2 regions of the Bradyrhizobium elkanii USDA 76 genome follow, and region 2 is predicted to be linked to the other one. Evidence: predicted binding sites of a transcription regulator. Region 2 holds the regulator's gene; the other holds the start of a gene.

Region 1 (4,799 bases), 1.3 Mb from region 2:
CTTCGCTCGATCCGCGCGCAGATGGCCGCGGCACCGGCACAGCGCAGCGGCGACAGCGTCGATGCCGCGGTCGCCCGCGAAGTCGCCGAGACCCACGCGCTGCTCGAGACCTACCGCGCGCAGGTCGAACAGTGCGAGAAGCTCAAGGTCGAGCTCGACCTGATCCACGACGCGATCAGCCGCACCAAGCGCGAGATCGCCGTGCTGCACGGCAAGAGCTTCAACGGCGAGGAGATGGCCAAGGTCAATGGCGAGCTCGGCGCCGTGGTCGGCGGCACCGAACAGGCCACGCAGCAGATCCTCGAGGCGGTGGAGGCGATCGACCAGGCTGCGACCGCGCTTGCGAACAACGTCACGCCCGACCAGCAGAAGCGGCTCAGCGAAGATATTCAGGAGCGCGTGGTCTCGATCTTCGAGGCCTGCAACTTCCAGGACCTCACCGGCCAGCGCATCAGCAAGGTGATGCAGACCATGAAGTTCATCGAACAGCACATCAACGAGATGATGAACATCTGGGGCGGCGTGGACGCGATCAAGTCGCACGTCCCGGCGATCGTCGACACCCGCGAGGGCGATGCCCGCCTGCTCAACGGCCCGAAGCTCGACGGCGACGCCGGCCACGCCTCGCAGGACGACATCGACGCGATGTTCAACTGAGGTTTTTGGAATTGAGACGAAAGAACGCCGGCCTTCGGGCCGGCGTTCTTGTTTGAGCGAGCCCACCCAGTAGAGGTCACCAGACACAGCGCCATGCTCGTGCTGTCGTTGCGCCGACCTCACTCACAGACGTACGGCCGCGCGCGGGCGTTGATCTACGTCAATCCGATCCATGCCTTGCCGCTCATACCTTGGGCCGCGCCCGAAGCGGCGCACCATCTTTTGTCTCGCCCGCGATGAGGAGGATCACCATGCATCGGACGAACATTCTTTCGATCAAGTCCGTGACGGCTGCGGGAATTGCGACCAGCCTCATGTTGGGGTTTGCAGCTGTCGCTCTCACGCCAGCGCCGGCCAAGGCCGTGGTTTACTGCACGTATGTCGGTTACCCGCAGGGTTGCGTGGCGAGGGCGGGCGTCGTGCTCAGGCCTCGTCCGGTGGCGCGCGCCGCGGTCCGTCACAATGCGGGCGGCAATTTGAATGGCGGCGTCAATCGGGTTGGCGTGCGGCGGTAAGACAGTTGTTTGCGGGTCACCATTTTTAAACGGGAGACGACCTCGCGGCCGCCGTCCTGTCGAGGGCCGATGCTTCGCATCCGCTATGGCGCGCCGGATGAATGGGCGTCGCCGCACACGCGGATCGCGAGAGGATCACTCGCGAAGAGAGACCCCTCACCCGGATTGCATCTGGCGATGCAATCCGACCTCTCCCACAGGGGGAGAGGTTGCCGACTGTGCGGCGCTATGTCGGCAGATGGCTCGAAGTCCCGCCGTTACGCCCTCGGGGCGCAGCGGACGTAGACCATGTTGCCGTAGCGGACCCCGGCGTCCTTGTCGACGAAGCGGGTGATCATGACGCGGCCGTCGAACGAGACGATCTCGCGGTCCTGCTCGCCGGGCGTCGGTCCTGGCGGGCCGATATAGTTCTTGCCGCTCGGGGAACCCTTCAGCCGCAGTTCCTGCGGGGTGGCCTGGTCGGCCAGATGCATGATGACGCCGCCGTTCTGGCCGGCGCCGATCACGTAAGGCTGCTTGCACTGGCCGCGCGCGGCGGCCTCGGTGCGGGCGCGGTCGGCGGGATTCTGGAACGAGGCGAGACCCCAGCGGCCGACGATCTCGTCGGCGCGAATGCTTGCGGGCATTTCAGGGGCTACGCCCGGCTCGGCCGGCGCCGGCTCAGGGTTCGACGACAACGACGGCAGGCTCATGCTGCCACACGCCCCCAAGAGTGTCGTCAGCGCCGAAACAGCCGCGAACCGTGCGACCAATCGCGCGTTGAATGACCTGATCATATGCATCCCCCGACTATGTCCCGGCCGCACCCGTCCTGCAGCCAAGCGTAAAACTTAAGGCGGAGCAATGACGTCTGACAAAATTACGTCATCGCTACGATTTGGTTTCTGGTCCACCATCCTATATTGGCCTCACCAAGGCCTTAACCCGTTTGCTTGACAGAAACTGCGCCAAGCCATATTTCCCGGCCCACAATTAGCACTCTCGCACCACGATTGCTAAGAGCGCCGGGCGTCCTGCCCAGCGCCGACCGGCCGGCATCCAACGCCGGTCCCGATGAACCGGACCTGAAACCGAGCCTCCAAGAGGGAACGTCATGGCTAAATCCACCTTCCGCCCCCTGCACGACCGCGTCGTGGTCAAGCGTATCGATGCCGAGGAGAAGTCCAAGGGCGGCATCATCATTCCGGACTCGGCCAAGGAGAAGCCGTCCCAGGGCGAGATCGTCGCCGTCGGCCCGGGTGGCCGCGACGAGGCCGGCAAGCTGATCCCGATCGACCTCAAGGTCGGCGACCGCGTGCTGTTCGGCAAATGGTCGGGCACCGAGGTCAAGCTCGACAACCAGGAACTCCTGATCATGAAGGAGTCCGACATCATGGGCGTGCTGGCGTAACGCCTTGGACTCCGAGGGCCGCCGCGCCCTCCGCTGTCATGCCCGGGCAGAAGCGCGTCTTCGCGCTAGATGACCCGGGCATCCATCAATCTTCTGAAGCGGTGGATTGCCGGGTCAAACCCGGCAATGACGAGAAAAACGAGCGACAAGCAATCCACAGACATTCCAGGAGTTCAAATCAATGGCTGCCAAGGACGTAAAATTCGCCGGAGAGGCCCGCGACCGCATGCTGCGCGGTGTCGACGTGCTCGCCAACGCCGTGAAGGTGACGCTCGGCCCGAAGGGCCGCAACGTCGTCATCGAGAAGAGCTTCGGCGCTCCCCGCATCACCAAGGACGGCGTCACCGTCGCCAAGGAGATCGAGCTCGACGACAAGTTCGAGAACATGGGCGCGCAGATGCTGCGCGAGGTCGCTTCCAAGACCAACGACACCGCCGGTGACGGCACCACCACCGCGACCGTGCTGGCGCAGGCCATCGTCCGCGAGGGCGCCAAGTCGGTCGCCGCCGGCATGAACCCGATGGACCTGAAGCGCGGCATCGACACCGCGGTCGCGGCCGTGATCAAGGACATCGAGAAGCGGGCCAAGCCGGTCGCCTCCTCGTCCGAAGTCGCTCAGGTCGGCACCATCTCGGCCAATGGCGATGCCGCGATCGGCAAGATGATCGCGCAGGCGATGCAGAAGGTCGGCAACGAGGGCGTGATCACCGTCGAGGAGAACAAGTCGCTCGAGACCGAGGTCGATATCGTCGAGGGCATGAAGTTCGACCGTGGCTACCTCAGCCCCTACTTCATCACCAACGCCGAGAAGATGACCGCCGAGCTCGAGGATGCCTACATCCTGCTGCACGAGAAGAAGCTGTCCGGCCTGCAGTCCATGCTGCCGGTGCTGGAAGCCGTGGTGCAGTCGGGCCGTCCGCTCTTGATCCTCGCCGAGGACGTCGAGGGCGAGGCGCTGGCGACCCTGGTGGTCAACCGCCTGCGCGGCGGGCTCAAGGTCGCCGCCGTCAAGGCGCCGGGCTTCGGCGATCGCCGCAAGGCGATGCTGGAGGACATCGCGATCCTGACCGGCGGTCAGCTGATCTCCGACGACCTCGGCATGAAGCTCGAGAGCGTCACGATCAACATGCTCGGCCGCGCCGGCAAGATCGTGATCGACAAGGAGAACACCACGATCGTCAAGGGCGCCGGCAAGAAGAAGGACATCGACGCCCGCGTTGGCCAGATCAAGGCGCAGATCGAGGAGACCACCTCGGACTACGACCGTGAGAAGCTGCAGGAGCGTCTCGCCAAGCTCGCCGGCGGCGTTGCGGTGATCAAGGTCGGCGGCGCGACCGAGGTCGAGGTCAAGGAGAAGAAGGACCGTGTCGAGGACGCGCTGAACGCGACCCGCGCCGCGGTGCAGGAAGGTATCGTGCCGGGCGGCGGCGTCGCGCTGCTGCGCGCCAAGAAGGCGGTCGGCCGTCTCACCAACCCCAATGCCGACGTCCAGGCCGGCATCAACATCGTGCTCAAGGCGCTCGAAGCTCCGGTTCGCCAGATCTCGGAGAATGCCGGTGTCGAGGGCTCGATCGTGGTCGGCAAGATCCTCGAGAACAAGTCGGAGACCTTCGGCTTCGACGCCCAGACCGAGGACTATGTCGACATGGTCGACAAGGGCATCATCGACCCCGCCAAGGTGGTGCGCACCGCCTTGCAGGACGCCTCGTCGGTCGCCGGCCTCTTGGTGACCACCGAGGCGATGGTCGCCGAAGTGCCGAAGGATGCGGCGCCGGCGATGCCGGGCGGCGGCGGCATGGGTGGAATGGGCGGCATGGGCGGCTTCTGAGCCCGTCGCTCGATCCGTATCGCAATCGAAGGCCGCCTCCGGGCGGCCTTCTTTTTTGCCGTTTGATTACGATCGGGATGCAAGGATCATTTCATGTCCCGCGACGCCAAATCGCTGACGTCAACGCTCGCGCTGTTCTACGCGATCGGCGCGTTGCTCGCGGTCGGCGCCTATGCCCTGGACAGTATCGACGATCTTGCGATCGTTCTGACGTTCTGGCTCAGGCAAACGCTGACGTTCGTCGTCCTCGCCGCGGGCTATGGGCTCTATTACGTCATTTCCGGTTCTGCCGGCCATCGTCCAAAAGCGCCGCTGCGATTTCTGGACATATCGTTTCTGGCCGCTGCTGCCACACTCGGGGTTGGCATGCTGGTGCACAGCTGACCGATCCTTGACGCGACGGCCTGAC
Region 2 (4,799 bases):
GCGACTTCGCCTGCCGCGATCCGGAAGGAAATCTCTGGAGCTTCGGCACCTATTGGCCGAAGGCACACGAAAAGCCGCGACCGTGAGCCCGCGCAATCCGCGAGCTCACAAACGGGCAGCCGGGAGCGGACAGATCAGGCGGTGATGTCGGCGCTCGGGGCGGCCTTGGCGCCGCCCTTCGAGACGCCGACCAGGGCCGGACGCAGGATGCGCTCGCCGATCATGTAGCCGGCCTGCACGACCTGCACCACGGTGCCCGACGGCACCGACGGATCAGGCACCTCGAACATCGCCTGCTGGAAGTTCGGATCGAACTTCTCGCCGATCGGGTCGAACTTCTTGACGCCGTTCTTCTCCAGCGCGTTGAGCAGCGAACGTTCGGTCAGCTCGACGCCTTCGATCAGCGCCTTCAGGCCGGGATCGGCGGCTTCCTTGGTCTCGGCCGGCACCGCATCGAGCGCACGCTGCAGGTTGTCGGCGATGTCGAGCACGTCGCGGGCAAAGCCGGTGATGCCGTAGGTCTTGGCGTCGGCGACCTCGCGGCGGGTGCGCTGACGGAGATTCTCCATCTCGGCCAGCGTGCGCAGCGTCCGGTCGCGCGCCTCGGCGAGTTCCTTGGTCAGCGCCTCTGCCGATCCGGCCTCGGGCTCGTCAGGCATGATGTAGGGCTTCGAGACCACGGGCTCACCCGTCGGCGCCGAATTCTCGGTGTTGTCATTGGCCCGGTTCGGATCGGTCATGGCTTGCCTTCTCGAAAACTCGCGTCGGTTCAAATCTTGGGGATTGCTTGCCGGGATATCGTGCTTTGGGCGGCGAAAATCAAGCGCAACATACCGGTCTCGGGAACTGGGATCTCCGGCCTGGGTGAAGAAAACCCGTCAAATGAAAGCGAAATCGCCCTCCGGTCAGCCGCCCAGCATCTTGCTGACGATGCGCGCGGCATAATCGACGGTCGGGATCACCCGCGCATAGTTCAGCCGCGTCGGTCCGATCACACCGAGGACGCCCACGATCCGGCCCTGGGCGTCGCCGTAGGGCGCGATGATGGTCGAGGAACCCGACAGTGAGAACAGCTTGTTCTCCGAGCCGATGAAGATCCGCACACCCTCGCCGCGTTCGGCGCGGCCGAGCAGATCGATCACGCCGCGCTTGGTTTCGAGATCGTCGAACAGCGACTTGATGCGCTCGAGATCGTCGAGCGCATGCAGGTCCTCGAGCAGATTGGCGTGACCGCGCACGATCAGCTGACGGTCCTCGTTCTCGCCGCCGGACCAGCTCGCGATGCCCGCCGCGACCACTTTTTGCGTGAGCTGATCGAGCTCGGCGCGGTTTTGCGTCAATGCCGTCTCGAGCTCGAGCCGCGCTTCAGCCAGCGTCCGGCCGCGGATCCGCGCATTGAGGAAGTTGGTCGCCTCGGTGAGGGCCGAGGATGGAACACCCGGCGGCAGCGCCAGCACGCGGTTTTCGACCTGGCCGTCTTCGCCGACCAGCACGACCAGCGCCTTCTCCGGCTCCAGCCGCACGAACTCGATGTGCTTCAGCCGCGCATTCGACTTTTGCGTCAGCACCACCGCCGCGGCACGGGTCAGCCCCGACAGCCGCGTCAAGGCTTCGCCGAGCGCGGCCTCGACGGATTGCGCGCGGCCGACGGCAGCAAGCTGGGTCTGGATCGATTGACGCTCGGCCTCGGTGAGGTCGCCGACCTGCATCAGCGCATCGACGAAGAAGCGCAGCCCGAGTTCGGTGGGTAACCGGCCGGCGGAGGTATGCGGCGCATAGATCAGGCCGAGCTGCTCGAGATCCGACATCACGTTGCGGACCGAGGCCGGCGACAGCGGTAATGCGATCAGGCGCGAGATGTTGCGCGAACCGACCGGCTCGCCGGTCGCGAGATAGCTTTCGACGATTTGACGAAAAATGTCGCGCGAACGCTCGTTGAGCTGGGCGAGCCCGGCATGCGGCGCAATCAGGCCAATCGGATCGTGGTGAGTCACACTCCAGTCCCTCACAATTACTGCATAATTTGTCGATCCGGGAGGCCGATGACAAGCATGCATTCGGTCCCCTCGTACCGGACCATACCGGGGCCGAAAACCCTTGCCGCTGCCCCTTCCCGCTCCTACAAGCACGGCCAGCCAATTTTCTCGGATTTCTGGAGGATTTCATGCGGCCAAGCCGCCGTGCACCCGATGAACTGCGTCCCGTGTCGCTGGAACGCGGCGTCGTCAAATATGCCGAGGGTTCCTGCATGGTGAAGTTCGGCGACACCCATGTGCTGGTGACCGCCACGCTGGAAGAGCGGTTGCCGCCGTGGCTGAAGGGCCAGGGCCGCGGCTGGGTCACCGCCGAATACGGCATGCTGCCGCGTGCCACCCTGGAACGCACCCGTCGCGAGGCCTCGGCCGGCAAACAGGGCGGCCGGACGGTCGAGATCCAGCGGCTGATCGGCCGCTCGCTGCGCGCGGCCGTCGATCTCGAGGCGCTCGGCGAGCGTCAGATCACGGTCGATTGCGACGTCATCCAGGCCGACGGCGGCACCCGCACCGCCTCGATCACCGGTGCCTGGGTGGCGCTGGCCGACTGCATCAACTGGATGAAGACCCGCAACATGCTGAAGACCAATGTGTTGCGCGACAACGTGGCGGCGATCTCCTGCGGCATCTACCAGGGCACGCCGGTGCTCGATCTCGACTATGCCGAGGATTCCGAGGCCGACACCGACGCCAATTTCGTCATGACCGGCGACGGCCGGATCATCGAGGTGCAGGGCACCGCCGAGAAGACGCCGTTCTCGGAAGGCGAGTTCCTGGCGCTGATGGCGCTGGCGCGCAAAGGTGTCGCGCGTCTGGTCGACTTGCAAAAGATCGCGGTGGCGTAGTCAGATTGGTCATGCATCGCCGAATCACCGGAAGGCTCGTCATCGCCACCCATAATCCCGGCAAGCTTGCCGAGATGCGGGAACTGCTGGCGCCGCACGGCGTGGAGGTGGTGTCGGCTGGCGAGCTTGACCTCACCGAGCCCGAGGAGACCGGCGACAGTTTTCGCGCCAACGCGGCGATCAAGGCGATCGCGGCGGCGAGGGCGACCGGGCTGCCCGCCTTCGCCGACGATTCCGGCATCGTGGTCAACGCGCTCGACGGCGCACCCGGGATCTACTCGGCGCGCTGGGCCGGCGAGGGCAAGGACTTCATGGCGGCGATGACGCGGATCGAGCGGCTGCTGCAGGAACGCGGCGCCACCGCACCGGACCGGCGCAAGGCACATTTCGTGTCGGCGTTGTGCGTGGCCTGGCCCGACGATCATCTCGAAGAGGTCGAGGCCCGCGTCGATGGAACCCTGGTCTGGCCGCCGCGCGGCACTGCCGGCTTTGGCTACGATCCGGCCTTCCTGCCCGACGGTTACACGCGGACCTTCGGCGAGATGACCAGCATCGAGAAGCACGGCCTGCCGCCGCTCGGGCTCGGCCTGTCGCATCGCGCCCGCGCCTTCGTGAAGCTCGCGGAGATCTGCCTTGAGCCACGCTGACCGAGAAGCCTTCGGCGTCTACGTGCACTGGCCGTTCTGCCTGTCGAAATGCCCGTATTGTGATTTCAACAGCCACGTGCGGCATGCGCCCGTCGACGAGGATCGTTTCGTGCGCGCATTCGCCCGCGAGATCGAGACGACGGCCGCGCGCGTTCCGGGGCGGCAGGTGTCCTCGATCTTCCTCGGCGGCGGCACGCCGTCGTTGATGCAGCCGCAGACCGTCGGTGCCGTGCTCGATGCGATCGGCAAGCACTGGCAGGTCTCGCGCGATGTCGAGGTCACGCTCGAGGCCAATCCGACCAGCGTCGAGGCAACGCGCTTTCGCGGCTATCGCGCAGCCGGCGTCAACCGCGTCTCGCTCGGCGTGCAGGCGCTCGATGACGCCTCGCTGAAGGCGCTGGGCCGCCTGCACACCGCGCGCGAGGCGCTCGACGCGGTCGCGATCGCGCGTTCTGCATTCGACCGTTATTCGTTCGATCTGATCTATGCGCGGCCCGACCAGACGCCGCGGATGTGGGCCGATGAACTGAAGCAGGCGATCTCGGAAGCGGCCGAGCATCTGTCGCTCTACCAGCTCACGATCGAGGAAGGCACGCCGTTCTTCGGGCTGCATGCCGCCGGCAAATTGCAGACGCCGGATGAAGCGACCGCGCGCGCGCTCTACGACGTGACGCAGGAGGTCTGCGCCCGCGAGGGATTGCCGGCCTATGAGATCTCCAATCACGCCCGCGCCGGCGCCGAGTGCAAGCACAACCTCGTCTACTGGCGCGGTGAGGAATATGCCGGCATCGGCCCTGGCGCACATGGAAGGCTCGACATCGATGGCGTCAGGCACGCGACCGCAACGGAGCGGCGCCCCGAGGCGTGGCTGTTGAACGTCGAGGAGCGCGGCCATGGCGTCGTCAGCGATGACAGCCTCAACAGCGAAGAGCGCGCCGACGAGTTTCTGCTGATGGGGCTGCGGCTCGCCGAGGGCATCGATCCCAAGCGCTATGCGAAGCTCTCCGGCCGCCAGCTCGATCCGCACCGGATCGCGATGCTGCGCGAGGAAGGCGCGATCGCCGTCGACGCCGACGGACGACTGCGCGTCACGAAGTCGGGATTTCCGGTGCTCGACGCGGTGGTCGCGGATCTCGCCGCCTAGACTGAAGCGCGATGAGATTAGGTTGAGCTGGAACGGCGTCGAAATTTCACCTCTCCCTTGGGAGAGGTCGATTTGCGCAGCAAATCGGGTGAGGGGTTACGGTCTATCGAGAGAGCAAGAGCCCTCACCC

The links. The regulator HrcA, encoded in region 2, represses chaperone genes, less so after heat shock. The targets are predictions, from matches to a motif close to GTTAGCACTCNCNNNNNGNGAGTGCTAAC.
Region 1: the regulator HrcA is predicted to act here: its motif matches at 2,144-2,172, upstream of JEY66_RS37100 (co-chaperone GroES).

The regions. Positions count from the first base shown of each region.
Region 1 covers NZ_CP066356.1:7,835,780-7,840,578, forward strand. The annotation lists gene JEY66_RS37085 (protein phosphatase CheZ) at 1-657, shown strand, start outside; gene JEY66_RS37090 (hypothetical protein) at 909-1,172, shown strand; gene JEY66_RS37095 (hypothetical protein) at 1,430-1,948, opposite strand; gene JEY66_RS37100 (co-chaperone GroES) at 2,266-2,562, shown strand; gene groL (chaperonin GroEL) at 2,744-4,390, shown strand; gene JEY66_RS37110 (hypothetical protein) at 4,484-4,774, shown strand.
Region 2 covers NZ_CP066356.1:36,987-41,785, reverse strand. The annotation lists gene JEY66_RS00225 (VOC family protein) at 1-86, shown strand, start outside; gene grpE (nucleotide exchange factor GrpE) at 135-740, opposite strand; gene hrcA (heat-inducible transcriptional repressor HrcA) at 906-1,994, opposite strand; gene rph (ribonuclease PH) at 2,165-2,878, shown strand; gene rdgB (RdgB/HAM1 family non-canonical purine NTP pyrophosphatase) at 2,890-3,525, shown strand; gene hemW (radical SAM family heme chaperone HemW) at 3,512-4,669, shown strand.